DNA from 3 places in the Streptomyces sp. NPDC052687 genome. Region 3 is predicted to be linked to each of the others. Evidence: predicted binding sites of a transcription regulator. Region 3 holds the regulator's gene; each other region holds the start of a gene.
The links. Region 3 encodes HrcA, which represses chaperone genes, less so after heat shock. Its sites were predicted from a motif close to TTNGCACTCNGNNNNNCNGAGTGCNAA; they were not measured.
Positions count from the first base shown of each region.

Region 1: a site for HrcA is predicted at 3,396-3,422, ahead of groL (chaperonin GroEL). Genes of this name have one in related genera too.
Region 2: a site for HrcA is predicted at 2,682-2,708, ahead of groES (co-chaperone GroES). Genes of this name have one in related genera too.

Region 1 is NZ_JBFATR010000003.1:1,901-8,826, reverse strand. Features, by position in the region: gene AB0K92_RS04815 (hypothetical protein) at 1-250, shown strand, start outside; gene AB0K92_RS04810 (NADH:flavin oxidoreductase) at 310-1,440, opposite strand; gene groL (chaperonin GroEL) at 1,612-3,234, opposite strand; gene AB0K92_RS04800 (cold-shock protein) at 3,561-3,764, opposite strand; gene AB0K92_RS04795 (MoaD/ThiS family protein) at 4,163-4,441, opposite strand; gene thrC (threonine synthase) at 4,438-5,751, opposite strand; SAM riboswitch class I at 5,770-5,926, opposite strand; gene AB0K92_RS04785 (glucosyl-3-phosphoglycerate synthase) at 6,075-6,926, shown strand, end outside.
Region 2 is NZ_JBFATR010000001.1:254,888-261,813, reverse strand. Features, by position in the region: gene AB0K92_RS01355 (ester cyclase) at 1-408, shown strand, start outside; gene groL (chaperonin GroEL) at 482-2,110, opposite strand; gene groES (co-chaperone GroES) at 2,227-2,535, opposite strand; gene AB0K92_RS01340 (polysaccharide deacetylase family protein) at 2,834-3,544, opposite strand; gene AB0K92_RS01335 (polysaccharide deacetylase family protein) at 3,799-4,716, opposite strand; gene AB0K92_RS01330 (methyltransferase domain-containing protein) at 4,819-6,024, shown strand; gene AB0K92_RS01325 (LCP family protein) at 6,013-6,926, opposite strand, start outside.
Region 3 is NZ_JBFATR010000009.1:55,916-62,841, forward strand. Features, by position in the region: gene AB0K92_RS11515 (caspase family protein) at 1-70, shown strand, start outside; gene AB0K92_RS11520 (DUF3097 domain-containing protein) at 51-863, opposite strand; gene AB0K92_RS11525 (MBL fold metallo-hydrolase) at 896-1,627, opposite strand; gene hrcA (heat-inducible transcriptional repressor HrcA) at 1,791-2,807, shown strand; gene dnaJ (molecular chaperone DnaJ) at 2,808-3,944, shown strand; gene AB0K92_RS11540 (nitronate monooxygenase) at 4,193-5,311, shown strand; gene AB0K92_RS11545 (16S rRNA (uracil(1498)-N(3))-methyltransferase) at 5,308-6,057, shown strand; gene AB0K92_RS11550 (hypothetical protein) at 6,071-6,433, opposite strand; gene AB0K92_RS11555 (hypothetical protein) at 6,443-6,926, opposite strand, start outside.

The DNA.
Region 1 (6,926 bases), on a different contig from region 3:
CGGGACGCGCGGTGACCGGCCGCAGCCCCAGCAGCGGTGGCTGCCCGAGGCGTGGAACGGGCAGGAGTGGCAGCTGTGCGGGACGCCGCGCCGCGACCGCCGGGAGGCCGAGCTGTACCTGACCGCCCAGCGGCGCGGGTCGCGGCCCGCGCCGGCGTACCGGCTCGTGCACGAGTTCACCGACTACGAGGTGCTGCGCGTGTGGGGCACGCCGGTGCGGGTCGACATCGAGCCGATGGGCAACCTGTAGCCCCTGGGCGTCGGGCGTCAGGCGTCAGGCGTCAGGCGTCAGGCGTCAGGCGTCAGGCGTCAGCTCAGGGTGCGCAGCGCCGCCGCGTCGTAGGGCGCCAGCTCGTCGAAGCGGCCCGCCAGGACCTTCTGCGCCCACAGCGGGTCCTGGAGCAGGGCGCGGCCCACGGCGACCAGGTCGAACTCGTCGCGCTCCAGGCGGTCGAGGAGGTTGTCGAGGCTGCCGACGGGCGCCCCCTCGCCGGCGAAGGCGCGGATGAAGTCGCCGTCGAGGCCGACCGAGCCGACGGTGATGGTCTGCTTGCCGGTGAGCTTCTTGGTCCAGCCGGCCAGGTTGAGGTCGGAGTCCTCGAACTCGGGCAGCCAGTAGCGGCGCGTGGACGCGTGGAAGGCGTCGACGCCGGCCGCGGCGAGCGGCGTGAGGATGGCCTCCAGCTCCTCCGGCGTCTCGGCGAGCCGCGCGTCGTAGGCGTCCTGCTTCCACTGGGAGAAGCGGAAGATCACCGGGAAGCCGGGCGAGACGGTCTCGCGGACCGCCGCGACGATCTCGGCCGCGAACCGGCTGCGGGCCACCGGGTCGCCGCCGTAGGCGTCGGTGCGGCGGTTGGTGCCCGCCCACAGGAACTGGTCGATGAGGTAGCCGTGCGCGCCGTGCAGCTCGACCCCGTCGAAGCCGATGCGCTCCGCGGCGGCAGCGGCCTCGGCGAACGCGCCGATGACGTCGTCGATGTCCCGCTGGGTCATCGCCTCGCCGGTGCCCTCGGTGCCGTCCAGACGCAGCCCGGAGGGGCCGACGGCGGGCGCCTCGGGGAACGGCGGCTGCCCCGCCTTGCGGACCATGCCGATGTGCCACAGCTGCGGCACGATCCTCCCGCCCGCCGCGTGGACCTCCTCGGCGACCTTCGCCCACCCGGCCAGCTGCTCCTCACCGTGGAAGCGCGGGACCCGGTCGCTCTCCCCGGCCGAGGGGTGGCCGACGTAGGTGCCCTCGGTGACGATCAGTCCGACGCCCGCGGCGGCCCGGCGGGCGTAGTACGAGACGACGTCCGCGCCGGGGACGCCGCCCGGCGAGAACTGGCGGGTCATCGGCGCCATGACGATCCGGTTGCGGACGGTCAGCTCGTTGATCGTGACGGGGCGGGCGAGGATCTGCGCGGCACGGGCGGCCGGGGTGTCGGCGGTGACGGTCACCTGAGGGCTCCTTGGGTACCGAGTGGTATGTGCGTGTGCAACCATCCATAACCGGCTCACCTGGTTCCGGATTCCGTCCCGCCGTGTGACCCCGGACACGCCCGAGGGCGGCACCCCCAGCGGGAACTGGGGATACCGCCCTCGGAAAGGACCGGATCGATCGGGGACCGATCAGAAGTCCATGTCACCGCCCGGCATGCCGCCGCCGGCCGGGGCAGCGGCCTTCTCCGGCTTGTCGGCGATGACGGCCTCGGTGGTGAGGAACAGCGCGGCGATGGAGGCGGCGTTCTGCAGCGCGGAACGGGTCACCTTCGCCGGGTCGATGATGCCCTCGGCGACCAGGTCGACGTACTCGCCGGTCGCGGCGTTCAGGCCGTGACCCGGGGTCAGGTTGCGCACCTTCTCCACCACGACGCCGCCCTCGAGGCCGGCGTTGACGGCGATCTGCTTCAGCGGGGCCTCGAGCGCGAGCTTCACGGCCTGGGCGCCGGTCGCCTCGTCACCCTCCAGGTCCAGCTTCTCGAAGACCGAGGAGGCCTGGATGAGGGCCACGCCACCACCGGCGACGATGCCCTCCTCGACGGCCGCCTTCGCGTTGCGCACGGCGTCCTCGATGCGGTGCTTGCGCTCCTTCAGCTCCACCTCGGTGGCGGCACCGGCCTTGATGACGGCCACGCCGCCGGCCAGCTTCGCCAGACGCTCCTGGAGCTTCTCGCGGTCGTAGTCCGAGTCGCTGTTCTCGATCTCGGCGCGGATCTGGTTCACGCGGCCCGCGACCTGGTCGGCGGAGCCGGCGCCGTCGACGATGGTGGTCTCGTCCTTGGTGATGACGACCTTGCGGGCGCGGCCCAGGAGGTCCAGGGTCGCGTTCTCCAGCTTGAGGCCGACCTCCTCGGAGATGACCTCGCCGCCCGTGAGGATGGCGATGTCGCCGAGCATGGCCTTGCGGCGGTCGCCGAAGCCCGGGGCCTTGACGGCGACGGACTTGAAGGTGCCGCGGATCTTGTTGACGACCAGGGTCGACAGGGCCTCGCCCTCGACGTCCTCGGCGATGATCAGCAGCGGCTTGCCCGACTGCATGACCTTCTCCAGGAGCGGGAGCAGGTCCTTGACGTTGGAGATCTTGGAGTTGGCGATGAGGATGTACGGGTCCTCGAGGACCGCCTCCATGCGCTCCATGTCGGTGGCGAAGTACGCCGAGATGTAGCCCTTGTCGAAGCGCATGCCCTCGGTGAGCTCCAGCTCCAGACCGAAGGTCTGGGACTCCTCGACGGTGATGACGCCTTCCTTGCCGACCTTGTCCATGGCCTCGGCGATCAGCTCGCCGATCTGGGTGTCGGCGGCGGAGATGGAGGCCGTGGAGGCGATCTGCTCCTTGGTCTCGACCTCCTTGGCCTGGTCGAGCAGCGCGCCGGAGACGGCCTCGACGGCCTTCTCGATGCCGCGCTTCAGGGCCATCGGGTTGGCACCGGCGGCGACGTTGCGCAGACCCTCGCGGACCAGCGCCTGGGCGAGGACCGTGGCCGTGGTCGTACCGTCACCGGCGACGTCGTCCGTCTTCTTGGCGACTTCCTTGACCAGCTCGGCGCCGATCTTCTCGTACGGGTCCTCGAGCTCGATCTCCTTGGCGATGGAGACGCCGTCGTTGGTGATCGTGGGGGCGCCCCACTTCTTCTCGAGGACGACGTTGCGGCCCTTGGGGCCGAGGGTCACCTTGACGGCGTCCGCGAGCTGGTTCATGCCGCGCTCGAGGCCGCGCCGCGCCTCCTCGTCGAACGCGATGATCTTGGCCATGTGAAGTGGTCCCTCCAGGACTGGGGGTGATTACTTCGGACCGCGCCCGCGCCCGCGACGGACGGCCCCGGCCGGTTGGTTCCTTGCCCCACCCGGCCCGCGGCCTCACCGACCCGGTCCTTACGTTGTCACTCTCACCTTCAGAGTGCTAACGCCAATGATTAGCACTCGCCCCCATCGAGTGCAAGCGGCTCTCGGGGAGTGGGAGGCAGTCAGCGGTGGGCGAACAGGGGAACCGCGGTCCCGCGCCCGTGCGCCCGCGCGCCTCCCCGCGCACGCCGAAGGGCTCGCACCGGCGTGCGGTGCGAGCCCTTCGCAACAGCTGTTCAGGCGGTGACGCGAACCATGTCGGCCTGCGGGCCCTTCTGACCCTGCGAGATCTCGAACTCGACCCGCTGGCCCTCTTCCAGGGTGCGGTACCCGTCCATCTGGATCGCGCTGTAGTGGACGAAGACGTCCGCACCACCGTCGACCGCGATGAAGCCGTACCCCTTCTCCGCGTTGAACCACTTGACGGTGCCCTGAGCCATGCCTAACTCCCCTATTACTGGCCCTTGCACAGATCCACACTTCGCGGATCCGGGTCAGACCTCGCCCCCCAGTCAGCGGGGGCGTGCGCCGGAACGCGTCGACCGCGGCTGAATGTATCTGTCCAACTGCCGTCTGCAACAGGTCAATCGGACGAGAAATCCGGGCACCGGTGATCGGTTATTTACGGAGAATTCACCCGAATTCCGGGCAAGTCGGGCCCGGCATAAGGAACGAAAGGCGCAAAAGGCCCGCTGATTTTGGCTGCATCTCGACGCAGCTCCATCTCGCGAAGCGGAGCGGGTTCCCCAACTCTACCGCGCTCAACCACATGGAATTGCCCCCTCCGCATCTCTCACGGTGGGGGCAATTCGATGAACAGTGTGTGACAGCGGCGAACTCAGCAGCCGCCCGCGACCGCCGGAATGATCGAAACGCCCGCGCCGTCGGGCGTGGCCGTCTGCAGGCCCTGCTCGAACCGGACGTCGTCGTCGTTGACGTACACGTTGACGAACCGGCGCAGCTTGCCCTGGTCGTCCAGCACGCGGGCGGCGATGCCGGTGTGGTTCTTCTCCAGGTCGGCGATGACCTCGGCGAGGGTCGCCCCTTCGGCGGTGACCTCGGCCTGCCCGCCGGTGTAGGTGCGCAGGATGGTGGGGATGCGAACGGTCACGCTCATGCGAGGCCAGCCTCTCGGAAGGATTCCAGGTTCGGACGGATCGTCGCGGTGAGTCCCGTGCCGGCCACCGCGTCGAGGGTCTTCAGGCCGTCGCCGGTGTTCAGCACGACGGTGGTCTTCGTGGGGTCGAGGACGCCGCTCTCGATCAGCTTGCGGGTCACGCCGACCGTCACGCCGCCCGCCGTCTCCGCGAAGATGCCCTCCGTGCGGGCCAGCACCTTGATCGCGTCGACGATCTGCTCGTCGGTGACGTCCTCCACCGCGCCGCCCGTGCGCCGGGCGATGTCCAGGACGTACGGCCCGTCCGCCGGGTTGCCGATGGCCAGCGACTTGGCGATGGTGTCCGGCTTCTGCGGCCGGACCACGTCGTGCCCCGCCTTGTACGCCGCCGACACCGGCGAGCAGCCCTCGGCCTGCGCGCCGAAGATCTTGTACGGCCTGTCCTCGACCAGTCCGAGTTTGATCAGCTCCTGAAGACCCTTGTCGATCTTGGTGAGCTGGGAGCCGGAGGCGATCGGCACCACGATCTGGTCCGGCAGCCGCCAGCCCAGCTGCTCGCAGATCTCGTACGCCAGGGTCTTGGACCCTTCCGCGTAGTACGGCCGCAGGTTGACGTTGACGAAGCCCCAGCCCTCGCCCGCCGGGTCGCCGATCAGCTCGGAGCAGAAGCGGTTCACATCGTCGTAGTTGCCCTCGATGCCGACCAGTTCGCCGCCGTAGACCGCGGCCATGACGACCTTGCCCTGCTCCAGGTCGTGCGGGATGAACACGCACGAGCGGAAGCCGGCGCGGGCCGCCGCGGCGCCCACGGCGCCGGCCAGGTTGCCCGTGGAGGAGCAGGACAGGGTGGTGAAGCCGAAGGCGCGCGCCGCCTCCAGGGCCTGCGCGACCACGCGGTCCTTGAAGGAGTGGGTCGGGTTGCCGGAGTCGTCCTTGACGAAGAGCTTCCCGGCCTCGACACCCAGCGCGCGGGCCAGGTTGTCGGCCTGGACGAGCTTGGTCCAGCCCGGGTTCAGGTTCGGCTTGTCCGCCACGTCGGCCGGGACGGGGAGCAGCGGCGCGTACCGCCAGATGTTCGCGGGGCCCGCCTCGATGCGCCGGCGCAGCTCCTCGGCGTCGTACGCGGAGAAGTCGTAGGCGATCTCCAGCGGGCCGAAACACTCCTCGCAGGCGAAGACCGGGCCGAGCGGGACGCGGTGCCCGCACTCACGACAGGAGAGCGCGGCGGCGGGGCCGAGGTCTACGGTGGAAGTGTCCGCCGAAGCGGCGGCAGCGGAATCGGTGGTGCTTGCAACAGTCTGCACAGCCATGTGAGGCGAGGCCCTTTCTCCTCATCTTCCTCACGACGCACTTCGCCGTGAGACGGATTTGGCACCTTCCCTAGCCGGGGAGCCTCGCGAAAATGATCAACAACGATCTACGAGACCGGCTGGAGGGTTGCCGGGGCTTCATCGGGCCGTGTCCCTCTGCCCCTCTGGATGAGCTGTATGTGGTTGTCAGCGGCGGCGACCCCGGACATGCGATGGTCATCCGCGTTGCCCATGACTGTAACCGAAGGCCAGGACAGTTGAGATAGTCGTCCGAACCGCGAGATGGATCACAGAGGAATCCCGACAGTGAGGAGCCGCAGACCGTGCTGGAAGAAGTCGAGCGCTGGCTGAACACCCGCTCCTGGTCCGTGGCCGATCGCCCGCTGGTGAAGATCCTGGCCGCCAAACGCGCCACGGGCCAGACGGTGAGCGTCGTGCTGCCCGCGCTCAACGAGGAGGAGACGGTCGGCGACATCGTCACCGTCATCCGCCGCGACCTGGTGCGGCAGGTGCCGCTGGTCGACGAGATCGTCGTCGTGGACTCGGGCTCCACCGACCGCACCTCCGAGGTGGCCGCCGCCGCGGGCGCCCGGGTCGTTCACCGCGACGAGATACTGCCGCGGCTTCCGGCCGTCCCCGGAAAGGGTGAGGTGCTGTGGCGGTCCCTGCTCGTGACGCGCGGTGACCTCGTCTGCTTCGTCGACGCCGATCTGCGGGACTTCTCCTCCGACTTCGTCACCGGCATCGTCGGCCCGCTGCTGACCGACCCGGACGTGCACCTGGTCAAGGCGATGTACGACCGCCCGCTGGGCAACGCGGCCGGGCAGGGCGGCCGGGTCACCGAGCTGATGGCCCGCCCGCTGCTGAACATGCACTGGCCGCAGCTGGCCGGCTTCGTGCAGCCGCTCGGCGGCGAGTACGCGGCCCGCCGCTCGCTGCTGGAACAGCTGCCGTTCCCCGTCGGGTACGGCGTGGAGCTGGGGATGCTGGTCGACGCGCTGCACCTGGTCGGCCTGGACGCGCTCGCGCAGGTCGACGTCGGGGTGCGCAAGCACCGGCACCAGGACGGGCAGGCGCTCGGGCGGATGGCCGCGGCGATCTACCGCACGGCCCAGCTGCGGCTGGCGCGCGCGCATCTCGTGCGGCCGTCGCTGACCCAGTTCGAACGGGTCGGG
Region 2 (6,926 bases), on a different contig from region 3:
ACGGTGCGGCGCTTCTTCGAGCTGATGGCCACCCCCGGGAGCGAGCCTCCACCGCTGGACGAGGTCATGTCGGAGCACTACCACGACCATGACCCGGCGAGGGTGGACGAGGCGATCGGCATGGATCACGTCCGGCGGGACATGCGGGTCTGGCGGGACGGCTTCGACTTCGAGTTCAGCATCGAGGACCTGATCGCCGAGGGCGACCGGGTGTGCGCGCGGTGGTTCTGGAAGGGGCGCCACAAGGGCGAGTTCCTCGGCATCCCGGCCACCGGCAGGGAAGTGTCGATGAGCGGGACGACCGTCTTCCGGTGCGGCGGGGACGGCAAGCTCGCCGAGGGCTGGTGGGAGTACGACCGGCTGGGGCTGATGGAGCAGCTGGGCGCCCTGGACGAGATGGAGCGCTAGCGCCGAAGACCCGCGAGGGGAAACGGGAAGGCCCGGCACCGTGGGGTGCCGGGCCTTCCTGCGAGGCGGTGCGTCAGTGCGCGTGGCCGTGACCGTGGCCGTGGCCCGCGGCGGCCTCCTCCTCTTCCTTCTTCTCGACGACCAGGGTCTCGGTCGTGAGGAGGAGGGAGGCGATGGAGGCGGCGTTCTCCAGGGCGGAGCGGGTGACCTTGACCGGGTCGATGACGCCGGCCTTGATCAGGTCGCCGTACTCGCCGGTGGCGGCGTTGAAGCCCTGCCCCTTGTCGAGCTCGGCGACCTTGGAGGTGATGACGTAGCCCTCGAGGCCGGCGTTCTCGGCGATCCAGCGCAGCGGCTCGACGACCGCGCGGCGGACGACCGCGACACCGGTGGCCTCGTCGCCGGTCTTGCCGAGGTTGTCCTCGAGGACCTTGGAGGCGTGGACCAGGGCGGAGCCACCACCGGAGACGATGCCCTCCTCGACCGCGGCGCGGGTCGCGGAGATGGCGTCCTCCAGACGGTGCTTCTTCTCCTTCAGCTCCACCTCGGTGGCGGCGCCGACCTTGATCACGCACACGCCGCCGGCCAGCTTCGCGAGGCGCTCCTGGAGCTTCTCGCGGTCCCAGTCGGAGTCGGTGTTCTCGATCTCGGCCTTGATCTGCGCGACGCGGCCCTGCACGTCCTCGGCCTTGCCGGCGCCGTCGACGATCGTGGTGTCGTCCTTGGTGACGGTGACGCGGCGGGCGGAGCCGAGCACGTCCAGACCGACCTGGTCGAGCTTGAGGCCGACCTCCTCGGAGATGACCGTGGCGCCGGTGAGGACCGCCATGTCCTGGAGCATCGCCTTGCGGCGGTCGCCGAAGCCGGGGGCCTTCACGGCGGTGGCGTTGAAGGTGCCGCGGATCTTGTTGACGACGAGGGTGGACAGGGCCTCGCCCTCCACGTCCTCGGCGATGATCAGCAGCGGCTTGGAGGCGTTCGACTGGATGATCTTCTCCAGCAGCGGCAGGAGGTCCGCGATGGCGGAGATCTTGCCCTGGTGGATGAGGATGTACGGGTCCTCCAGGACGGCCTCCATGCGCTCCTGGTCCGTCACGAAGTACGGCGACAGGTAGCCCTTGTCGAAGGCCATGCCCTCGGTGAAGTCCAGCTCCAGACCGAAGGTGTTGGACTCCTCGACGGTGATGACACCGTCCTTGCCGACCTTGTCCATCGCCTCGGCGATCAGCTCGCCGACCTGCTGGTCCTGGGCGGACAGCGCGGCCACGGCGGCGATGTCGGACTTCTCGTCGATCGGACGGGCGGTGGCGAGCAGGTCGTCGGAGACGGCCTTGACCGCGGCGTCGATGCCCTTCTTCAGGGCGGCCGGGGAGGCACCGGCGGCGACGTTCTTCAGACCCTCGCGGACCAGGGCCTGGGCCAGCACGGTGGCGGTGGTGGTGCCGTCACCCGCGATGTCGTTGGTCTTGGTCGCCACCTCCTTCACCAGCTGGGCGCCGAGGTTCTCGTACGGGTCCTCGATCTCGACCTCACGGGCGATCGTGACACCGTCGTTGGTGATGGTGGGAGCGCCGAACTTCTTGTCGATGACGACGTTGCGGCCCTTGGGGCCGATCGTCACCTTGACCGTGTCGGCAAGCTTGTTGACGCCGCGCTCGAGGGCGCGACGGGCGTCCTCGTCGAACTTCAGGATCTTCGCCATGACAGCGTGAGCCCTCTCGAATGTGGGTGAAAGTGACTGCGCCCCGGGCGCCCGGCTTCTTAGGGTCGCGGGGGCCAGGGGCGCAGCTGCAAAGCTGGGTGCGTCGAGGTGACGACTTACTTCTCGATGATCGCGAGGACGTCGCGAGCCGAGAGGACGAGGTACTCCTCGTTGTTGTACTTCACCTCGGTGCCGCCGTACTTGCTGTAGAGCACGACGTCGCCGACCTTGACGTCGAGCTCGACGCGCTTGCCGTCCTCGATGCGGCCCGGGCCCACGGCCAGGACGACGCCCTCCTGGGGCTTCTCCTTGGCGGTGTCCGGAATGACCAGGCCAGAGGCCGTGGTCTGCTCGGCGTCCAGCGGCTGGACCACGATGCGGTCCTCGAGCGGCTTGATGGCAACCTTGGAGCTGGCGGTCGTCACGATCCGACCTCCCCCTTCGGAGATCTCACGGGGTTAACTGTCTGAGGTGGCGACCAGGTCGATCCGTCGTCGCGGGTGCCGGACCTGCCCGTCGCGTGTTTGGCACTCTCCTGGGGGGAGTGCCAGAGCCGAGACTATGACCGCGATTAGCACTCGGTCAAGCGGAGTGCCAATTGCCGTGCGGCGCGTCCCGGGTGCGCTCCTTCACGCGGGGGGCGCAGAGGCCGGGGTTTCGCGCGCCCGCGCTGGGGGCTGCCGCCCCCAGGACCCCCGCTTCGGCCTCTACGGGCTGGTGGGGCTACAGGTAGTCGTCCAGCTTTCCCACGGTCAGGCCCTGCTCCTGGATGCGGCGCAGCAGGCGTACCGTCCGCTCCTTCAAGGTCGGCGACAGCGTTTCCGTCGCCGGGACGGCGATGACGTCGCCGGGGCGCAGGCCGCGCGTGCCGGTGGTGAAGGACAGGTCGGTCGTCATGGTGGCGCGCCAGAGGACCACCGCGCGGATGCCGCAGTCCGCCGCCGCGCGGAGCGTGGTGGTGTCGTACGTGCCGTAGGGCGGGCGGAAGAGGTGGGGGCGGACGCCGAAGCGGCTGTGGAGCTTGCGCTGCTGGCCGCAGATCTCGGCGCGCTGGCCGGCGTACGGCAGTCCGCGCAGGGCGGCGTGGTCGAGGGTGTGGTTCTGCAGTCCGGCGCCGACCGCGCGCAGGCGGGCGAAGTGGCCGTAGCCGGGGCCGGCGACGCTGTCGGTGAGGAACATGGTGACCGGCAGGCGCAGTTCGCGGACCAGGTCGACGAAGCGGGGGTCCTTCTCGGCGCCGTCGTCGTAGGTGAGGAAGACGACCTTGTCGCGGGTGGGCACGCGGTCGACGACCGGGAGCGGGCCCCGCGCGGGCGGGGCGGGACGCGTGGACGGCTCCGGGGGCGGGGGCAGGGGTGCCTCCAGCCCCCAGCGGAAGTACGCGGGCGCGGACGCCCCCGCACGATCCGCAGACGATCCGGGCGCCCCCCGCACCCCCTGCCCGGAGGCACAGCCGGCCACCAGCAGCACCCCGAGGAATAGGGGCAGCAGACGCCGGTGCGCCAGGAGCCGAGGCCCCGGAAACCGCGACGCCAAGAGCCCGGGCCGGGCCGCCGGGAGGCGCGGGGCGGGCAAGCGTCGGCCGGTCGGGGGCCAGGTGTCCGCGAGCGCCGCCCTCAGGCGGCGGGACGCCGGGAGGGCGGGATGCAGGGGGCGTAAGGCCGGGGGGTGGTCCGGGGGCCAGGGGGTCACAGGTAGTCCTCCAGGCGGGCCACGGCGTAGCCCTCGGCGGTGACCTTGTCGAGGAAACGGCGGGCCATGTCGGTCATGGTGCCGTTCCAGTCGTCACGGCCGCGGAAGTGGCTGAGGACGATGTCGCCGCGGTGGATGCCGCGGTCCCACTCGCGGTACTCCCAGCGGTCGACGAAGACCTCCTCGTTCCACAGCGGCACGTGCGTGATGCCGCAGGCCTTGGCGGCGAGCAGGGTGTCGCGGTTGTAGTTGCCGAAGGGCGGGCGAAAGAGGCGCGGGCGCTTGCCGTAGCGCTCCTCGATGACGTCCTGCATGCCGCAGATCTCCCGCTTCTGGCGGGCGTAGGACAGTCCCGGCAGGTAGGGGTGGCGCAGGGTGTGGTTGTTGAGGGGCACGCCGAGGTCCTGCATGCGCTCGAAGTAGCCGTAGTCCTCCTTGACCAGGTAGTCGCTGAGGAAGGCGGTGTACGGCACCTTCAGCTCGTCCATCATCCGCAGGAAGGCCGGGTCCTTCTCGGCGCCGTCGTCGATGGTCAGGAAGACGATCTTGTGGCGGGTGGGGACGGTGGTGAAGACCGGCGGGAGGTCCAGCTCCCGGTGGTCGTCGACCTCGAAGCCGTCGCGGGTGCGGATGCGCGGTTTCTTCGCCGGGGGCGCGGGGGCCGTGAGCGGCACGGCCTTCAGTCCCCAGCGTTTCGCGGCGGCCACGCGGGCGGCGTGCGAGCCGGGCGCGGGCGGCGCCTCGGCCGCGGGCTTCCGGTGGGTCGGCTGCTGTCCGGCGGCGGGTCCGGCCTTCGTGCCCTCGTCGCCCTGGGCGCAGCCCGCGGCGAGGGCCGCGGCGGCGAGCGCGGCGACGCCGACGCGGAGACGCACGGTATATGCCCCGCTTTTTTCATTTTGTACGACTAGTTGCATGGTGCCGGATCTTCCCAGCCGTCCCCCGCGCCGCCCGGCCGACACCGCCGCCGGCGGCACACCATCCACCGACTGGCCGACAATGAGCCGGTGAACAACCCGGTGAACGACCTGAACGCGCTGCGCACCCCCGAGGGCGGCGCCCTCCTCGACGCGGTGCGGGGCACCGACCCCGCCCGGGAACTCGCCGTGGCCACCCGGCTGCGCCGCGAGCACCCGGCCGAGCTGGTCTCGGCGGCGCTGGGGCAGGCGCGGCTGCGGCAGCGGGCGGTGGCGAAGTTCGGCGCCGAGGACGCCGGGCGGATGTTCTTCACGCCCGACGGGGTGGAGCAGTCCACGCGGGCGAGCGTCGCCGCGTACCGGGCGCGCCGGTTCAGGGACCTCGGCGTCACCTCCGTCGCCGACCTGTGCTGCGGGATCGGCGGGGACGCGATCGCGCTCGCGCGGGCCGGGATCCGGGTGCTGGCCGTCGACCGGGATCCGCTGACAGCGGCGGTGGCGCGGGCGAACGCCGAGGAGCTGGGGCTCGCGGACCTGATCGAGGTGCGGGAGGCGGACGTCACGGAGGTGGACACGGCCGGCTACGACGCGGTGTTCGTGGACCCCGCCCGGCGCGGCGGCCGCGGCCGCGTCTTCGACCCCGAGGCCTACTCGCCGCCGCTGTCCTGGGCCGTCGAGGCCGCGCTGCGGGCGCCGCACGCCGCCCTCAAGGTGGCGCCCGGCATCCCGCACGAGGCGGTGCCGGACACCGCCGAGGCCGAGTGGATCTCGGACGGCGGCGATGTGAAGGAAGCGGTGCTGTGGTTCGGCACCGCGCCGGGACGGGTGCGGGCCACGCTGCTGCCCGGCCCGCGCACGCTGACCGGGCGCGGCCTGCCCGACCCGGCGGTGCGTCCGGTCGGGCGGTACCTGTACGAACCCGACGGCGCGGTCATCCGGGCGCATCTGGTCGCCGAGGTGGCCGAGGAGGTCGGCGGCGGGCTGCTCGACGCGACCATCGCGTACGTCACGGCCGACGAGCCGCGGTCCACGCCGTACGCCACCGCCTACGAGATCACCGACCACCTGCCCTTCAACGTCAAGAAGCTGAAGGCGCTGCTGCGGGAGCGGGAGGTCGGCGTGCTGACCGTGAAGAAGCGGGGGTCGGCCGTCGAACCGGAGGAGCTGCGGCGCAAGGCGCTGCCCAAGCCGCACGGGAGCGGCGCGGTCACCGTGTTCCTCACCCGGGTGGCGGGGGCGCCGGCGATGCTGCTCGGGCATCCCGTCCCGGCCCGCTCGGGCCCGGGGCCGCTCCGCTCAGCGCAGTGACGCCCACAGCTCGGAGGCCTCCGGCTCGTCCGCGACCACCCGGTTGGGGTCGGCGGGGGCCGGGACGACGGGCATGGTCACCGTGGTGACCCGGTCCGCCGACAGGTCCCGCAGGCTGCTCCCCAGGTCGATCAGCTCGCCCAGCGAGTCGAGTCCGGTGTCGGTGGTGAGGCTGCCGGTGACCGCGTCGGCGACCTCGTAGAGCCGCGCCGGGTCGGATGTCAGGCCCGCCTGAGAGATCCGCGCCAGCAGCGCCTTGACCAGGGTGTGCTGGAGTTCGATGCGGCCGAGGTCGCTGCCGTCGCCGATGCCGTGGCGGGTGCGGGCGAGGCCCAGGGCCTGCTCGCCGTCGAGGTGGTGGGTGCCGGCGGCCAGGCGCAGATGGCTCTGGTCGTCGTCGATGTCCTCCTCGGTGGTGACCGTGACCCCGCCGAGGGCGTCGACGAGCCGGGCGAACCCCGCGAAGTCGATCTCGACGTAGTGGTCCATCCGGACGCCGGTCAGCGACTCGACGGTCTTCACGGCGCACACGGGACCGCCCACCGTGTAGGCGCTGTTGAACATCGCCCCGGACACCTCGGCCGACTCTCCGCCGTCCGCCAGGGGGCAGGAGGGGCGGGTGACGAGGGTGTCGCGCGGGATGCTGACGACGGTCGCCGCGGTGCGCCCGGCGTCGAGGTGGACGACCATCGCGGTGTCCGAGCGGGCGCTGCCGCCCTCACCGCCGCCCAGTGCGCCGTTCTCGGCGCCGTCGCGGGAGTCCGAGCCGAGGACGAGGATGTTCAGCGAGCCGGCCGGCAGCGGGGCGCCGGAGGCGGCGCCGGGCGACGGGGCGGTCAGCGCCCGCGGCGGACGGTCGTCGCCGAGGGCGCTGTTGATGTCGACGCCGGTGATGTTGTCGC
Region 3 (6,926 bases):
CGGAAGCGCAGGCCTCCCCCTGACCAGGGCAGCCCGGCGGAGGACACCCCCTAGGCCGGTGGTGCCGTGACGAAGTCGATCAGTTCCTCCACCCGGCCCAGCAGTTCCGGCTCCAGGTCCTTGTAAGACCCCACCCGCTTCAGGATCGCCTGCCACACCGCCCCGGTGTTGTCCGACGGCCAGCCCAGCGCCCGGCACACCCCGGTCTTCCAGTCCTGGCCCTTCGGGACCTCGGGCCAGGCCGGGATGCCCAGGGCGGACGGTTTCACCGCCTGCCAGATGTCGATGTACGGGTGGCCGACCACGAGGGCGTGCTCGCTGGTCACCGACTGGGCGATCCGCCACTCCTTGGAGCCCGGCACCAGGTGGTCCACGAGGACGCCGAGGCGGGCGTCCGGTCCGGGGGCGAAGGAGTCGACGACCGCCGGGAGGTCGTCCACGCCCTCCAGGTACTCCACGACCACGCCCTCGATGCGCAGGTCGTCGCCCCACACCTTCTCGACCAGCTCGGCGTCGTGGCGGCCCTCGACGTAGATACGGCCGGCGCGGGCCACGCGGGCGCGGGCGCCGGGGACGGCGACGGAGCCGGAGGCGGTGCGGGCGGGCCGTACCGGAGCCGGGGACGGCGGCCGGACGAGGGTGACCACCTTGCCCTCCAGCAGGAAGCCGCGCGGCTCCAGCGGGAACACCCGGTGCTTGCCGAAGCGGTCCTCCAGGGTGACCGTGCCCGCCTCACAGCGGATGACCGCGCCGCAGAAGCCGGTCGCGGGCTCCTCGACCACCAGGCCGGGCTCGGCCGGGACCTCGGGGACCGGCTGGGGCTTCTTCCAGGGCGGTGTCAGGTCGGGGGAGTACTGGCGCATTCGAATGACGATATGGACACCGCCGGACGGGTTCAGCGCGACACGCCGAAACGGGCCGCCAGGGCGTCGCGCTGGCGCCGCACGAACGCCGCGTCGACCACGGCGCCGTGCCCGGGGACGTAGAGCGCGTCCTCGCCGCCGAGGGCCAGCAGCCGGTCCAGGGCGTCCGGCCAGCGGGACGGGACGGCGTCGGGGCCGGCCTGGGGCTCGCCGGACTCCTCGACCAGGTCGCCGCAGAACACGACCTCCGTCTCGCCGGGGACGAGGACGGCCAGGTCGTGCGCGGTGTGCCCGGGGCCGACGTTCGCCAGCAGCACCTGGCGGCCGCCGCCCAGGTCGAGGGTCCACTCGCCGGAGACGTGATGGCGGGGCGCGACCAGCGCGTCCGCGGCCTCCGCCGCCGTCGCCTCGTCCAGACCGTTGCGGACGGCGTCGGCCCGCAGCTCCTCCCGGGCCCGCCGCGAGGTGAGCGCCGCGTCCACGCCGACCGCCCCGTACACCTCCGCGCCCGCCAGCGCGGCGGCGCCGAAGACATGGTCGAAGTGGGGGTGGGTGAGCGCGAGATGGGTCACACGCCGGCCGGAGATCTCCTCCGCCCCGGCCCGCAGCCGGGCGCCCTCCGCGAGGCCGGACCCCGCGTCGATCAGCAGCGCCGTGCCCTCGCCCAGGACCAGGCCCGCCGTGCAGTCCCAGCCCGGCAGGCGGCACCGGCCGACCCCGGTCGCCAGCCGTTCCCACCCCAGCTCTTCCCAAGTCACCGTCATACCCGCGACGCTAACGGGGACCGCCCCGGCCGCACGACCTCGCAGGACCGGCCTTGCCCGGGCCGTACCCGACGGCCGTACACTGGGCCGGTAAGGCTGGCACTCACACAGGGCGAGTGCCAGGGGGAGCGCCAAGGGGACCGACCGCTGGAGGTGTGCGCGGATGCTCAGTGAACGGCGGCTTCAGGTATTGCGCGCCATCGTCCAGGACTACGTCGGAACCGAGGAGCCGGTCGGCTCCAAGGCGCTCACCGAGCGGCACAACCTCGGCGTCTCGCCGGCCACGGTCCGCAACGACATGGCCGCCCTGGAGGACGAGGGGTACATCGCCCAGCCGCACACCAGCGCCGGGCGGATCCCCACCGACAAGGGCTACCGGCTCTTCGTCGACAAGCTCGCCGAGGTCAAGCCGCTCACCGCGCCCGAGCGGCGCGCGATCCAGAACTTCCTCGACGGCGCCGTCGACCTCGACGACGTCGTGGCCCGCACGGTGCGGCTGCTCGCGCAGCTGACCCGGCAGGTCGCGGTCGTGCAGTACCCGTCGCTGACCCGGTCTACGGTGCGGCACGTGGAGCTGCTGTCGATGGCACCCGCGCGGGTGATGCTGGTCCTGATCACCGACACCGGACGGGTCGAGCAGCGGATGATCGACTGCCCGGCGCCGTTCGGCGAGACGTCCCTGGCGGATCTGCGGGCGCGGCTGAACAGCCGGGTCGCGGGCCGCCGTTTCACGGATGTGCCACAACTGGTGCAGGATCTCCCCGAGGGCTTCGAACCGGAGGATCGCGGTACCGTTCAGACGGTGCTCTCCACCCTGCTGGAGACGCTGGTCGAGCGCACCGAGGAGCGGCTGATGATCGGCGGCACCGCCAATCTCACCCGCTTCGGACATGACTTCCCCCTCACCATCCGCCCCGTCCTGGAGGCGCTGGAGGAGCAGGTCGTGCTCCTCAAGCTGCTGGGCGAGGCGAAGGACTCGGGCATGACCGTGCGCATCGGCCACGAGAACGCCCATGAGGGACTCAACTCCACGTCGGTGGTGTCGGTCGGCTACGGTTCGGGCGGCGAGGCAGTCGCCAAGCTCGGCGTGGTCGGACCGACCCGCATGGATTACCCGGGAACGATGGGAGCGGTACGAGCGGTGGCACGGTACGTCGGACAGATCCTGGCGGAGTCGTAGGTGGCCACGGACTATTACGCCGTTCTCGGCGTGCGCCGCGACGCGTCGCAGGAAGAGATCAAGAAGGCCTTCCGGCGGCTCGCTCGCGAGCTGCACCCGGACGTCAACCCCGATCCGAAGACCCAGGAGCGGTTCAAGGAGATCAACGCCGCTTACGAGGTGCTGTCGGACCCGCAGAAGAAGCAGGTCTACGACCTCGGCGGCGACCCGCTGTCGCAGAGCGGCGGCGCGGGTGCCGGCGGCTTCGGCGCGGGCGGCTTCGGCAACTTCTCCGACATCATGGACGCGTTCTTCGGCACGGCGTCGCAGCGCGGGCCGCGCTCGCGCACCCGCCGCGGCCAGGACGCGATGATCCGGATCGAGGTCGAGCTCGACGAGGCGGCCTTCGGCACCACCAAGGACATCCAGGTCGACACCGCGATCGTCTGCTCCACCTGCAGCGGTGAGGGCGCGGCGCCGGGCACCTCGGCGCAGACGTGCGACATGTGCCGCGGCCGCGGTGAGGTCTCGCAGGTCACCCGGTCCTTCCTGGGCCAGGTCATGACCTCGCGGCCGTGCCCGCAGTGCCAGGGCTTCGGCACGGTCGTGCCGAACCCGTGCCCGGAGTGCGCCGGCGACGGCCGGGTCCGCTCCCGCCGCACCCTGACGGTGAAGATCCCGGCCGGTGTCGACAACGGCACCCGGATCCAGCTCGCGGGCGAGGGCGAGGTCGGCCCCGGCGGCGGCCCCGCCGGTGACCTGTACGTCGAGATCCACGAACTCCCGCACCCGACCTTCCAGCGGCGCGGCGACGACCTGCACTGCACGGTGACGATCCCCATGACGGCGGCGGCCCTCGGCACCAAGGTGCCGCTGGAGACGCTGGACGGCATGGAGGAGGTCGACATCCGTCCGGGCACCCAGTCCGGCCAGTCGATCCCGTTGCACGGCCGGGGCGTCACGCATCTGCGCGGCGGCGGCCGGGGCGACCTGATCGTCCACGTCGAGGTGCAGACCCCGACCAAGCTCGACCCCGAGCAGGAACGCCTCCTGCGCGAGCTGGCCAAGCTGCGCGGCGAGGAACGCCCGCAGGGCCAGTTCCAGCCGGGGCAGCAGGGGCTGTTCTCGCGGCTGAAGGACGCGTTCAACGGCCGCTGAGGCGGGCGCGGCGCGCGCGGGCGCGGCTGGGCGGACGCGGCGTCGAGGCGGCCGGGGGTCCGGTCCGGGGGCGGCCCCGGGCAGGCACGGTCAGCCGGGGCAGCAGGGGCTGTTCTCGCGGCTGAAGGACGCGTTCGACGGCCGCTCGGGCCCGGTTCCGCGCAGGCCGGGTCCCGTGGGTGCCGGTGGTCTATGCCAGTCGGGCGCCCGGTTTCGGACTTGTTCGGGGGACGTGACAACATGCCGTCATGTCCTCCGCACTGACCGATCTCTTCCCCCACCCGATCGTGCAGGCCCCCATGGCGGGCGGCGTCTCCGTGCCGCAGCTCGCCGCCGCCGTGTCCGAGGCAGGGGGGCTCGGCTTCCTGGCCGCCGGGTACAAGACGGCCGACGGCATGTACCAGGAGATCAAGCAACTGCGGGGGCTGACGAGCCGCCCCTTCGGCGTGAACCTGTTCATGCCGCAGCCCGAGCATCCCGGCGCGGGCACCGGCTCCGGCGGAGCGACCGACGCCGCGCCCCCTCATGCCGCCGCCGTCGACGTCTACGCCCATCAGCTGGCCGGTGAGGCCGCCTGGTACGAGACCGAGCTGGGCGACCCGGACAGCGGTCGGGACGACGGCTACGACGCCAAGCTCGCCGTGCTGCTGGACAACCCGGTGCCCGTCGTCTCGTTCCACTTCGGCGTGCCCGGCCGGGACGTCCTGGACGCGCTGCGCCGGGCCGGAACGTTCACGCTCGTCACCGCCACCACCGTCGACGAGGCCCGCGCCGTCGAGCGGGCCGGGGCGGACGCGGTGATCGTGCAGGGCGTGGAGGCGGGCGGCCACCAGGGCACCCACCGGGACCTCCCCGAGAACGACGGCTCCGGCATCGGACTGCTCTCCCTGACCGCCCAGGTCCGCGAGGCGGTCCGGCTGCCCCTCGTCGCCGCCGGCGGCATCATGCGCGGCAGCCAGATCGCCGCCGTCCTCGCCGCCGGGGCGAGCGCCGCGCAGCTCGGCACCGCGTTCCTCGCCACCCCCGAGTCGGGCGCCCACGCCGTGCACAAGCAGGCGCTGACCAACCCGCTGTTCACCCGCACCGAACTCACCCGCGCCTTCTCCGGCCGTCCCGCGCGCGGCCTGGTCAACCGGTTCATGCGCGAGCACGGGCCGTACGCCCCCGCCGCCTACCCGGAGATCCACCACCTCACCTCGCCGCTGCGCAAGGCCGCCGCCAAGGCCGGGGACGCGCAGGGCATGGCGCTGTGGGCCGGGCAGGGCCACCGGATGGCCCGCGAACTGCCCGCCGGGCAGCTGGTGGAGGTGCTGGCGGCCGAACTGGCGGCGGCCCGGACAGCGTTGTCGGAAGGCGGCCGGCGATGACGGCACCCGTGTTCGTGGTCGACCACTTCGACGCGGGAAGCGGCGGCCGGTACGTGCTCGACGGCCCCGAGGGGCGCCACGCGGTCTCCGTGAAGCGGCTGCGGGCAGGCGAGGACGTCATCCTGACCGACGGCGCCGGCCGCTGGGCGGACTGCGTGGTCCTCGGCACCGAGGGCAAGGACCGCCTCATCGTCCAGCTCGACTCCTACTCGGAGGAGCCGCCCGAGCAGCCCCGCATCACCGTCGTCCAGGCCCTGCCCAAGGGCGACCGCGGGGAACTCGCCGTCGAGACCATGACCGAGGTCGGCGTCGACGCGATCGTGCCGTGGCAGGCCGCCCGCTGCATCACCCAGTGGAAGGGCGACCGCGGGCAGAAGTCCCTCGCCAAGTGGCGCGCCACCGCCCGCGAGGCGGGCAAGCAGTCCCGCCGGGTCCGCTTCCCCGAGGTCGCGGACCTCGCGTCGACCAAGCGGGTCGCCGCGCTGCTCGCCAAGGCCGACTTCGCCGCCGTACTGCACTCCGACTTCGAGTACGGCAGCGAGCCGCTGGCCACCGCCGAACTGCCCGCCGAGGGCGAGATCGTGCTGGTCGTCGGCCCCGAAGGGGGCGTCGCCGCCGACGAGTTGGCGCTGTTCCGGGAGGCGGGCGCCAAGGCGTACGTCCTCGGCCGGAGCGTGCTGCGCACCTCCACCGCCGGCACGGCCGCCGCGGCCCTCCTCCTCGGCCGCACCGGCCGCTGGTCCTGACGCCGCGCGCGGCCTACCCCGCGGCGCGGCGGGCGGCGGCGCCCGGGAGCAGCGTCCAGCCGTCCACCTCCTGCTCTCGGGGACCGGGCAGCAGCCCGCGCCCCGCGGCCTCGTCGACGAGCGCGCGCACGCTGCCCGGCTCGTTGAGGTTCAGCCCGTTGCCGTGCTCGTCGCTCACATACCCGCCGGGCTGATAGCCGCCCTCGACGGCGCGCCCGGGCCCCGCCCGGAACACGATCCGCGTCCGCCGCCCGTCCCGCAGCAGCCCGACCACCTCCTCACACGGCCGCCCCTGACCGTGCCGGTGCCGGACACTCCACAGATAGGTCGTCGTCTCGTCCACCACGAGCCGTCGCAGGCTGCCCTTCTTGCGCATTCCGCCAGGCTAGGCGGCGCGGCAACGCTTCGGCGCGGGGTTTTCCGCGGGAAGGAGCCGGACGTCCTCGCGGCGGACGGCGAAGGACTCCTGGACGACCTCGTCGTCGTAGCGGGCCGGATCCCACAGCCAGATCCAGTCGCCGGTGGCGCCGAAGGAGAGGACCGGGTGGCCGGTCGCGGCCGGACCGTTCTCCACCGGGAACGGATTGTCCGGGTCCACGGGGCGGACGCACACCAGGCGGCCCTGGAGGCCGTGATAGCCGGGCGGGTCGGTGCCGTCGCGGGCGACGGACCGGGCGGCGTGGCCCGCCGCGCCCCGCGCCAGGCCGGCGCCGAGCGCGAGCGCGGTCAGCGTGTAGGCGATGGTCAGGAGGGTCGTCAGGGTGATGGCGAACACCCGGAAGGTGCCGTCCCGTTCCAGCACGTGGAAGTGGCGCAGCCAGCCCACGAGCGCCACGAAGAACAGCACGCTGCCCAGCGCCAGCGCCATC